One region of the Acidovorax sp. T1 genome, then DNA from elsewhere that is predicted to be linked to it. Evidence: riboswitches for the same ligand, from Rfam matches in the RefSeq annotation. Region 1 holds a riboswitch; the other holds the start of a gene.
What was found. Region 1 has a riboswitch for glycine ahead of CCX87_RS12805 (D-amino acid dehydrogenase). Riboswitches for the same ligand answer to the same signal wherever they lie in the genome.
Positions count from the first base shown of each region.

Region 1 (5,609 bases):
TCCGTCCCGCGACATCCACCCCGCGTGGGTCGTGGTGCTGGCCAGCGCCTGGCTGGCCACCGCCTGCAACGTGCCGCTGTGGCGTGAAGTGGCGGCGCTGCCGGGCCAGGGCACGCTGCGCGGCTGGGGCTTTGCGCTGGCTTTTGCGGTGATTGTGGCGGCAGGCAATGCCGCCCTGCTCAGTGTGCTGGCCTGGCGCTGGACGCTCAAGCCCGCCATCACCGTGATGCTGCTCATGGCCGCTTTCGGTGCCTATTTCATGCTTGCCTATGGCATTGCCATCGACGCAAGCATGCTGGTCAACGTCATGCAGACCGATGCGAAAGAGGCCGGCGACCTGCTCAACTGGCGCATGCTGGCCACCGTGCTGGCGCTCACGGCCCCGCCGCTGCTTTGGCTGTACCGCCGCCCGGTGCGCCGCATGCATGCCTTTCGCCACATGGCCCACAACGGCGCCCTGCTGGTGGGTTCGATCGTGGTCATCGTGGTCTGCCTGCTGCTGGTGTTCCAGGACTTCGCCTCCACCATGCGCAACCACACCAAGCTGCGCTACCTGATCAATCCGCTCAACAGCGTGTACGCCCTGGGCAACATCGCCACCAAGCCGCTGCGGCTGGACACCAGCACGCTGATGCCGCTGGGCCGCGACGCCCAGCTGGGCGCCAGCTATGCAGGCCAGCAAAAGCCGCCCCTGCTGGTGCTGGTGCTGGGCGAAACCGGCCGCAGCGTGAACTTCGGGCTCAACGGCTACAACCGGCCCACCACGCCCCTGCTGTCGGCCCGCACCGACCTCGCCACCGCGCGCAATGCCTGGTCGTGCGGCACCAGTACCGCCGCATCGGTGCCGTGCATGTTTTCTCACCTGGGGCGCGACGGCTTCGAAGCGCGCAAGGCCAATTACGAAAGCCTGATCGACGTGCTGCACCACGCGGGCCTGGCCGTGCTTTGGCTGGACAACCAGGCCGGCTGCAAGGGCGTGTGCGAGCGTGTCGGGCAAGTGCATACCACCGCACTGAAAGACCCAACGCTGTGCCCCGACGGTGAGTGCCTGGACCCCATCATGCTCCAGGACCTGGACCAGCGCCTGGCCAACCTGCCCGCCGAGCAGCGCAGCCGCGGCACTGTGGTGGTGATGCACCAGATGGGCAGCCACGGGCCCGCCTACTTCAAGCGCTCTGCAGCGGCGCTGAAGAAGTTCCAGCCCGAATGCACCTCCACCGCCCTGCAAGAATGCACACAAGCGCAGGTGGTGAACGCCTACGATAACAGCATCGTGCAAACCGACCAGTTTCTCGATTCAGTGATCAATTGGCTCTCAGCCCAATCGGAGAAAGCGCAAACAGCTATGATTTATGTAGCAGATCATGGAGAATCGCTGGGCGAGAACAACATCTACCTGCATGGCCTGCCCTATTCCATCGCACCTGACGTGCAAAAGCATGTGCCCTGGATCACCTGGCTGTCTCCCGCCATGCAGGCGCGCAGCGGCGTCTCCACCCCCTGCCTGCAAAAAGACCTGGCCGAGCGGCGCATCACGCACGATGGTTACTTTCACTCGGTGCTGGGCCTGATGGATGTGCAGACCACCGCCTACCAGCCGGGCCAGGACATTTACGCCACCTGCCGCCAGCGCCACATCTGAGCACACCCGGCTGCTGCGCAGAACCGTTGGCGCACCAGATCAGACCACAGCCCCGGCCCCGCATGCAACCCACCAGACCGCGCACGTCTCGTTGGCTCTGAAACCGTGCATTTTTTGCGCCCATGGCGGGTATTTACGGAGAACGCATTGGCACGCTTTGTGCATCATCGCTTCAGTCCTTGGCCTTGCGCCAAGATCTGATCGGGAGAGACCGCTGGCATGCTGCCTGCGGCGCCGAAGGAGCAACCGCCCCGGAAACTCTCAGGCAAAAGGACCGATCAGCTCAAAGGAACTCTGAAGAGCTGCCGGTCTTCGTCAGACGGCACACCGCAGGAGCAAGCGCGCCCGGCAACGGGACGTGAATCTCTCAGGTCCTAAACAGAGGGGGCGTGCGTTGCGCATGGTGCGCAGCGTGCCACGTCACCACGACCTGTTGGAAGCCTGTCATCATGAAATCCATCGCAATCATCGGCGGCGGCATCACCGGTGTCACCACCGCCTATGCCCTGGCCCAGCGCGGCTTTGCCGTCACCTTGTTCGAAAAACACCGCTATGCGGCCATGGAAACGTCGTTCGCCAACGGCGGCCAGCTGTCGGCGTCCAACGCCGAGGTCTGGACCCACTGGTCGACCATCATCAAGGGCCTGAAGTGGATGCTCAAGGGCGATGCACCGCTGCTGGTCAACCCCAAGCCCAGCTGGCACAAGCTGTCGTGGTTTGCCGAATTCATCGGCAACATTGCGCACTACCGGCAAAACACCATCGAGACCGCCCGCCTGGCCGTCGCTGCGCGCGAGCACCTGTTTGCCTGGGCCGATGCCGAAAGCGTGGACTTCGACCTGAAAAAGCAAGGCATCCTGCACATCTACCGCGACAAGAAAGGCTTTGACCACGCCGGCGAGGTGTCCAAACTGCTGGCCGCTGGCGGCCTGCCACGCCGCCCGGTCACGCCGGCCGAGATGCGCGCCATCGAGCCCACGCTGGCCGGCAGTTACTACGGCGGCTACTTCACCGAGAGCGACGCCACCGGCGACATCCACAAGTTCACCGTCGGCCTGGCCGCGGCCATCGAGCGCCTGGGCGTGCGCTGCCTGTACGGGCAAAACGTGCTGTCCCTGCGCAGCGACGGCAAGACCGCCAGCGTCACCGTGGGCGAGGCTGACGCCCCCCAAACCCACCGCTTCGATGGCCTGGTGGTGTGCGCTGGCGTGACCAGCCGCGACTTTGCCACCCAGCTCGGCGACCGTGTCAACATCTACCCGGTCAAGGGCTATTCGATCACCGTCAACCTGCGGGACGCGCAAAGCCAGCAGGCCGCCCCCACCGTGAGCCTGCTCGATGACGAAACCAAGCTGGTCACCAGCCGCCTGGGGCTTGACCGCCTGCGCGTGGCCGGCACGGCCGAGTTCAACGGCTGCAACAAGGACATCCGCGCCGACCGCATTGCGCCCCTGGTGGACTGGGTGCACCAGTGCTTTCCTGGCGTGAGCACGCAACAGGTCGTGCCCTGGGCCGGCCTGCGCCCAATGATGCCCAGCATGATGCCGCGCGTGGGACGCGGGCGCAGTGCCAATGTCTTCTACAACACCGGTCACGGCCACCTCGGCTGGACGCTGTCGGCCGTCACCGCCGACATGGTGGCTGGCGTGATCGTGCAGGCCTGTGGTGCCCACGCACCCGCCGCTGGCACGCCATCCGTCCTGCAGTCTCGGCATTGCTGAGGCTTGCCGCCGTGCCCGGCGGTGCCCGGCGCCGATGGTTTTCCCCCTGCTTATCGACCTCCCCCAACCCTGTTTCCGAAGGAAACTGATTTATGCAATCCCTGCACATGTTTTTTGAATGGCTCAACGGGCTGGTCTGGGGCGTTCCGATGATCACCCTGATCCTGGGCACGGGCCTTTACCTGCAGGTGCGTCTGGGCTTCATGCCCCTTCGCAAGATCATTTACGGCTTTCGCATGATCGGGCAAAGCCGGCAACCCGGCAACGCTGGCGACGGCGAGATCTCGCCGTTCGCCGCCTTGATGACGGCGCTGTCCGCCACCGTGGGCACGGGCAACATCGCCGGGGTTGCCGCAGCCATCGCCATCGGCGGCCCAGGCGCCCTGTTCTGGATGTGGATGACCGCTTTCGTCGGCATGGCCACGAAATACGCCGAGGTGGTGCTGGCGGTGAAATACCGCGAGGTGGACGAGCGCGGCGAGCATGTAGGCGGGCCGATGTACGCCATCAAGAACGGTCTGGGCAAGCGCTGGCGCTGGCTGGCGACGGTCTTTGCGGTGTTTGGCGGCCTGGCCGGTTTTGGCATTGGCAACATGGTGCAGGCCAACGGCATCGCCAGCGCCATGCACAACGCCTTTGGCGTGGAGACCTGGATCACCGGCCTGGCGCTGACCCTGCTGACCGGCGCCGTGGTACTGGGCGGAATCAAGCGCATCGGCGCAGTGGCCGAGCGCCTGGTGCCGGCCATGTGCATCGGCTACATCGCCTGCGTGGCCGTGATCCTGGTGGTATTTGCCGATCGCATTCCCGGCGCCTTCGCGCTGATCCTGCACCACGCCTTCAACCCGGTGGCGGCCACCGGCGGCTTTGTCGGCGCCTCGGTCATGCTGGCACTGCAAAAAGGTGTTGCGCGCGGCATTTTCTCCAACGAAGCGGGCCTGGGCACCGCAGGCATCGCCCAGGCGGCGGGCGCCACGCGCGATCCGGTGTTCTCGGGCCTTATCGGCATGATGGGCACCTTCATCGACACCATCATCGTGTGCACTTGCACCGGTCTGGCCATCATCGTCAGCGGCGTGTGGGACTCGGGCCAGACCGGCGCCATCCTGAGCGCCGCGGCCTTTGAAACAGCCATGCCCGGCATGGGCAAGTACCTGCTGGCGGGGTCGCTGGCCGTGTTCGCCTTCACCACCATCCTGGGCTGGGCCTACTACGGCGAAAAATGCTGGGCCTACCTGTTCGGCACCGTGACCGAAAAGCCGTTTCGCCTGCTGTGGACGCTGGCGGTGTTTCCGGGCGCCGTGCTGAGCCTGGACTTTGCCTGGCTGGTGGCCGACACGCTCAACGCGCTGATGGCGATTCCGAACCTGATCTCGCTGCTGCTGCTCAGCCCGGTGATCGTGCGCCTGACCCGGGAGTACTTTGCCAACCATGGCCGTGCAGGCGCTCCCATGCCAACTGGCAAAACATCGAACCCGGTCAAGACCTGAGAGGCTGAGACGGGCCCGACAGGACGGGTCACCGGGAGGGCGACAGAGCGGATCGGCCGGATCCGCATCGCCCCTCATCACGGCAGGAATGCACCGTTTCTCGACTTTATTCGCAGCAACAAACCCAGAAACGGTGCCTTTTTTGACCACGCGGCGCAGTGCGAGATTCGCGATCCACTACAGTCCCGGCCTTTACAACCAGCTGTCGAGATACGCCATGGCGAAAAAACCCCAGATCACCCTGTCCTCCCTGGACCTGGACCGCATTGAAGCACTGCTGGCGGTGATTCCGGCCAGCGTCTTTCCGGGCAAGGCCGATCTGCAGGCAGAGCTGGACCGCGCCGACGTGGTGGCGCCCGAGGAGATCCCTCCCAATGTGGTGACCATGAACTCCACCGTGCAGTTCACGATCCAGGAGACCGGCAAGGAGTTTTGCCTGACGCTGGTGTACCCGCGCGACATGGACGGCAGCGCCGACCGCATCTCGATCTTTGCGCCCGTGGGCAGCGCGCTGCTCGGCCTGTCGGTGGGCGATGAACTGGCCTGGCCCGGGCCAGGTGGCAAATCGATGACAGTGCGCGTGAAAAGCATCGTCTACCAACCCGAAAGCGCGGGCGAGTTGCACCGCTGACCCGCCGGGCGGTCGCGCACCCCAGGTGCCACACCAAGGCCAAGGCGTGTGGCGTCAGAGGCTGAGAGTTTTTCGGCCGTGCCCGAAAGGCGCGTCAAAACGCGCCGGGTCTAGGCGCAAAACAC
Region 1 covers NZ_CP021648.1:2,705,179-2,710,787, forward strand. Annotated here, with positions in the region: gene CCX87_RS12800 (phosphoethanolamine transferase) at 1-1,642, shown strand, start outside; glycine riboswitch at 1,835-1,929, shown strand; gene CCX87_RS12805 (D-amino acid dehydrogenase) at 2,092-3,363, shown strand; gene CCX87_RS12810 (alanine/glycine:cation symporter family protein) at 3,456-4,853, shown strand; gene rnk (nucleoside diphosphate kinase regulator) at 5,071-5,484, shown strand.

Region 2 (5,609 bases), 470 kb from region 1:
CCCATTCGCCGGGCGGGGTGATCAGCGTGAGGGCCAGCAGATCGGCCGCGGCGATAAATGCAGCGTGCTTGCCATGGACCTTTTCCACGTCGGCGCGCAGGTCGTCGATGCGGCCGCTGGTGGCGGGGTATTGGGCCAGCACGGCGAAATACTCGCCGTCCAGCGCGGCATCCCACTCAGCGGCGGAATTGGCCAGCACCACGTCGATGCCCAGCGGCTTGGCACGGGTCTGGATCACTTCGATGGTCTGCGGGTGCGCGTCACCGGCTACAACAAACACATTGCTTTTGCTCTTCACCGAGCGCTTGGCCAGCGTCATGGCCTCGGCCGCTGCGGTGGCTTCGTCCAGCATGGATGCATTGGCGATCGGCATGGCGGTGAGGTCGCACACCATGGTCTGGAAGTTGACCAGCGCCTCCATGCGGCCTTGCGAAATTTCGGCCTGGTAGGGCGTGTAGGCCGTGTACCAGGCGGGGTTTTCCAGGATGTTGCGCAGGATGACGCCGGGGATGTGCGTGCCGTAGTAGCCCTGGCCGATGAAGCTCTTGAGAACCTGGTTTTTCGATGCCATCGCCTTGAGTTCGGCCAGCGCCGCCGCTTCCGTAATCGGCAGGGGCAGGTCCATGGCGCTGCTTCGTGCAATGGATCGCGGCACGATGGAGTCGATAAGGGCGCGGCGCGAGGCCTCGCCGATCACCGACAGCATGTGCGCTTCGTCGGCCGCATCGATGCCGATGTGGCGGGGCAGGAACTCGGTGGCGTTTTCAAGCTCGCCGAGCGGCAGGGCGGTTGGCATCAACATAGTGCAGGTTCTCAAACGGGAGGGTAGGGCGCCATGCGGATTTGCATTCAGCCGGCTAACTAGGCGGGAAGCCGCAGACAGTGCTGTAGCACGGCAAGGCGACCAACGACGTTAGCGGGTTGAAGGCAAATTCGTCTCAGGCGTTCTTGGCGAAATCGGCGTAGGTGGCTTCGTCCAGCAGCGCATCGAGCTGGCTGGCGTCACTGAGCTTGACCTTGAAGAACCAGCCGGTGTTGAGCGGGTCGGAGTTGGCCAGCGAGGGGTCGGCGCGCAGGGCTTCGTTCACTTCGACCACTTCGCCGGAGACCGGCATGTACACGTCGGCGGCGGCCTTGACGGACTCGACCACACCGGCCACGTCGCCCTGGGCAAACGTGGTGCCCACGGCGGGCAGGTCCACAAACACCACGTCGCCCAGCGCGTCCTGGGCGTGCACGGTGATGCCGACCACGGCCGCATTGGCGTCGGCGGCGTTGATCCATTCGTGGTCTTTGGAAAATTTGATCGTCATGGAAAAGCTCCTGGAAAAAATGGAAGGAATCCGGAATGTAGCCGGGCCCAGCGGCGGCGGCGTGGAGTAATTAGCCGCGGTAGTAGCGGGTAGGCACAAAGGGCATGGTGCTCACTTCCATGGGCACGGCCTTGCCGCGCACGATGGCGTTGACGCGCGTGCCCAGGGCCGCATGGGCGGGCAGCACGTAGCCCATGGCCACGGGTTTGTCGATGGTGGGGCCCAGGAGGCCGCTGGTGACTTCGCCGATCTTCTGGCCGTCCAGGCTTTGCAGCTCGGTGTGTTCGCGCACGGGCACGCGCTCCAGCGCGATCAGGCCCACGCGTTTGCGCTGCAGGCTGGCCGGGTTGTCGAGTTGCGCCAGCACCGTGTCGGCGCCGGGGAAGCCGCCTGCGCGGGCACCGCCGGTTCGGCGCACCTTCTGCATCGCCCAGCCAATGGCCGCTTCCACGGGGGTGGTGGTGGTGTCGATGTCGTTGCCATACAGGCACAGGCCCGCTTCCAGGCGCAGCGAGTTGCGCGCGCCCAGGCCGATGGGCTTGACTTCAGGCTGCGCGAGCAGGGCGCGGGCCAGGGTGTCGGCCTGCGCGGCGGGCACCGAGATTTCGAAGCCGTCTTCGCCGGTGTAGCCGCTGCGCGTGACAAAGCAGTCGCAGCCGGCGATGGAATAGTTGCCGCCGGTCATGAACACCCGCTTTTCAATGCCCGGCGCCAGGCGCGACAAGGCGGTGACGGCCTGGGGGCCCTGCAGCGCCAGCAGCGCGTGGTCGGGTATGGGGATGACTTCGCAGCGCTGGCCGATGCGGGCCTGGATGTGCGCGATATCGGTCACCTTGCAGGCGCCGTTGACGATCACGAAGATCTCGTTTTGCGCCACGCGAAAGAACATCAGGTCGTCGATGATGCCGCCCGCGTCGTTCAGCAGCAGCCCGTAGCGCTGCTTGCCCACGGGCAGGTCGATCACATCGACGGGCATCAGGCTCTCGAACGCGGCAGCGGCGTCGGGGCCGACCAGTTTGAGCTGGCCCATGTGGGACACGTCGAACAATCCAGCAGCGCTGCGCGTGTGCTGGTGCTCGGCCATCAGGCCAGCGGGGTATTGCACGGGCATGGAATAGCCGGCAAACGGCACCATGCGGGCGCCCAGCTCGATGTGCAGGGCGTTCAGGGGCGTGTTGAGCAGGGGGGCGGCGGCAGGGGCGGACATGAAAGCTCCAGGGCAAATGGGGGCCGCGGCACATGTGCCACGGGATTTGCCCTGCTGTCCGCTTTACCTGAGAGATTCACCGCAACACCCTGGCTGGCTGTGCGGCTTGCTCCTTCGGTGGATGGCCTTCGCATGGTGCGGGCCATCTCTCTCCAGCAAGGGAACGCCCGCATCACTGCGGGCGTTTGCCAGTCCTTTTGCCTGAGCGTTCGGGTGTTCCTGCGCCTTCGGCGGTGCCTCTCATCTTGCAATGCAAGGGACGGGGCACTCTCTCCTGACGGGCACGATTGTACTTACTTCGCGTACACCAGATCGCGCAGCGCCAGCGAAATCCACGGCACATAGGTGACGACCATCAGGCACACCAGGATCACCCCCACGAACGGCAGCAGGTGCTTGACGATGCGGTCGAGCGATATGCGCGCCACCGTGCAGGCGGCAAACAGGTTCACGCCAAAGGGCGGCGTGATCATGCCCAGTGCCAGGTTCACCACCATGATCAGGCCGAAGTGCACCGGGTCCACGCCGAAGTGCATTGCCACGGGCGCCAGGATGGGCGCCAGCACGATGATGGCCGCGCTGGTCTCGATGAACATGCCGATGATGAACAGCGCCGCGTTCACACCCAGCAGGAACAGGGTGGGGGATTGCAACACCGCCTCCAGCCAGCGGCCAATGGCATCGGGCACGCCGGCGCGCGTGATGAGGAAGGCAAACAACCCGGCGTTGGCGATGATGAACATGATCACCGCCGACGAGATGGCCGACTTGCGCAGGATGGCGAACAGGTCCTTGACCTTGATCTCGCGGTAGATCACCACGCCCACCACCAGCGCATAGAACACCGCCACGGCCGAGGCCTCGGTGGGGGTGAAGACGCCGCCGTAGATGCCGCCCAGAATGATCACGGGCATGAACAATGCCCAGCCGGCCTGCAGCGTGGCTTTGCCAAAGGGCATGCGGCCATCGCCATCGTTCTTGCCCCAGCCCTTGTATTTGCAGTAGGCCCAGACAAACAGCATCAGCGCGCCACTGATCAAGAGGCCCGGGCCAAAGCCGGCGATGAACAGCTCGCCAATCGACACCTCGGCGCTCACGCCGTACAGGATCATGGGAATGGAGGGCGGAATGATCACGCCCAACTCGGCGCTGGTGGCCTGCAGCGCTGCAGCATAGCTGGTGGGGTAGCCATGCTTGATGAGCGCAGGGATCAAAATGGCGCCAATGGCAAAAGTGGTGGCCACCGACGAGCCCGACACCGCCGCAAAGATCATGCAGGTGAGCACGCAGGTCATGGGCAGGCCGCCCTGCACGCCGCCCACGATGCTCTTGGCAAACTCGACCAGCCGGCGCGAGATGCCGCCGGTTTCCATCAGGTTGCCCGCCAGGATGAAAAACGGAATGGCGGCCAGCGGAAACTTGTTGATCGAGGCGAACATCTCCTTGACCGCGATCAGCATGTTGGCGTTGGCCACCTGAATGCCCAGGATGGAGGCCAGCCCGATCGACACGGCCACGGAGACGGTGAGTGCAAAGCACAGCACCATGGTGGAGATCATTACTGGCGTCATTGCGCGGTCTCCAGTTCCATGCGCTGGGGATCGATCAGGTTGCCGATGATTCCCACCACGCAGAACAATCCGCCCACGGGCATGGCCAGATACGCCCAGAACATCGACACCGACTCCAGCCCGGCCATGCTCTGCACGCCGCCGCGCTGCGCGTAGTCCCAGCCCCACCAGATGATCACGCCGATCAATGCCAGCGCGGCCAGGCACACCACCCAGTCGAGCACGCGGCGAACGCGCGGCGGGCTCCAGCGGTACAGCACGTCGACGCTCACCATCGCCCCCTGGCGAAACGCGGCCGGAATGGCCAGAAACACCATCCAGATCAGGCTGAAACGGATCAGCACCTCGGTCCACTCAGCGGGCTGCTCGAACACGAAGCGCATCAGGATCTGGAACATGCCCAGCGTCGAGGCCAGGGCCAGCATGGCGCAGGCGCCGAGCATGGCCAACCTGGTGCACCAGCGCTCAAAAGAAAGAAAGATGTTTTTCATGGGCGGCACGGGCCGGACAACAGAATGTATGAATAAAAACGCCCGTTGGCGCTTTGCCGACGGGCGCTGATAGCTATCAAAAAGAAAGCGCTGTGCGGATTACTTCACGTTGCGGATCTTGTCGAGCGCTGCCTTGCCGAACTGCTTTTCAAACTCGGCATTGACGGGGGCCAACGCGGCCACGAACTTGGCCTTGTCCACGGTGTCGATCACGGTCATGCCCTTGGCTCGCAGGTCGGCCACGCCCTTGGCGTCGTCTTCGTCCACGCGCGCGCGGTTGGCCTTGGTGCCTTCCTTGGCGGCGTCGAGGAAGGCCTGCTTGTCGGCAGCGCTGAGCTTGTCAAAAGCCGCCTTGTTCATCACGAAGATGCAGGGCGAGTACACATGACCGGTGAGCGTGAGGTGCTTTTGCACCTGGTCGAACTTGGCCGAGATGATCACGGGCAGCGGGTTCTCCTGGCCGTCCACGGTGCCTTGCTGCAGGGCGGTGAACACCTCGGGGAAGGCCATGGGCGTGGTGATGATGCCAAAGCCCTTGTAGGCCGCGATGTGCACGGGGTTCTCCATCGTGCGCATCTTCAGGCCCTTGAGGTCGCCGGGCTCCTTCACGTCGCGCTTGCTGTTGGTCATGTGGCGAAAGCCGTTTTCGGCCCAGGCCAGGGCCTTGAAGCCCTTGCTGTCGAACTTGGTCAGCATCTCCTGGCCGATGGGGCCGTCGAGCACGGCGCGCGCATGGGCCTTGTCGCGGAACAGGAAGGGCACATCGAGGATTTTTGTTTCGGGCACGAAATTGGGGATGGGGCCGGTGGAGCTGAAGGCCAGCTCTTGCGTGCCCAGCTGCACGGCTTCAATCGACTCGCGCTCGCCACCCAGTGCGCCGTTGTAGAAGGTTTGCACCTTGTAGCGGCCGCCCGTGCGCTTTTCGACTTCCTTGGCAAAGGTGTCAATGGCCACGCCCTGGTGCGAGTTCTGCGCCGTCGAGATGCTGATGCGCATGGTGGTCTGCGCGGCAGCGCTGGCCATGAAG
Region 2 covers NZ_CP021648.1:2,234,847-2,240,455, reverse strand. Annotated here, with positions in the region: gene gcvP (aminomethyl-transferring glycine dehydrogenase) at 1-802, opposite strand, end outside; gene gcvH (glycine cleavage system protein GcvH) at 939-1,313, opposite strand; gene gcvT (glycine cleavage system aminomethyltransferase GcvT) at 1,384-2,520, opposite strand; glycine riboswitch at 2,565-2,686, opposite strand; glycine riboswitch at 2,700-2,807, opposite strand; gene CCX87_RS10365 (TRAP transporter large permease) at 2,814-4,091, opposite strand; gene CCX87_RS10360 (TRAP transporter small permease) at 4,088-4,582, opposite strand; gene CCX87_RS10355 (TRAP transporter substrate-binding protein) at 4,682-5,609, opposite strand, start outside.
Region 2: linked by a shared signal. The riboswitch ahead of gcvT (glycine cleavage system aminomethyltransferase GcvT) and the one ahead of CCX87_RS12805 (D-amino acid dehydrogenase) in region 1 are both predicted to bind glycine.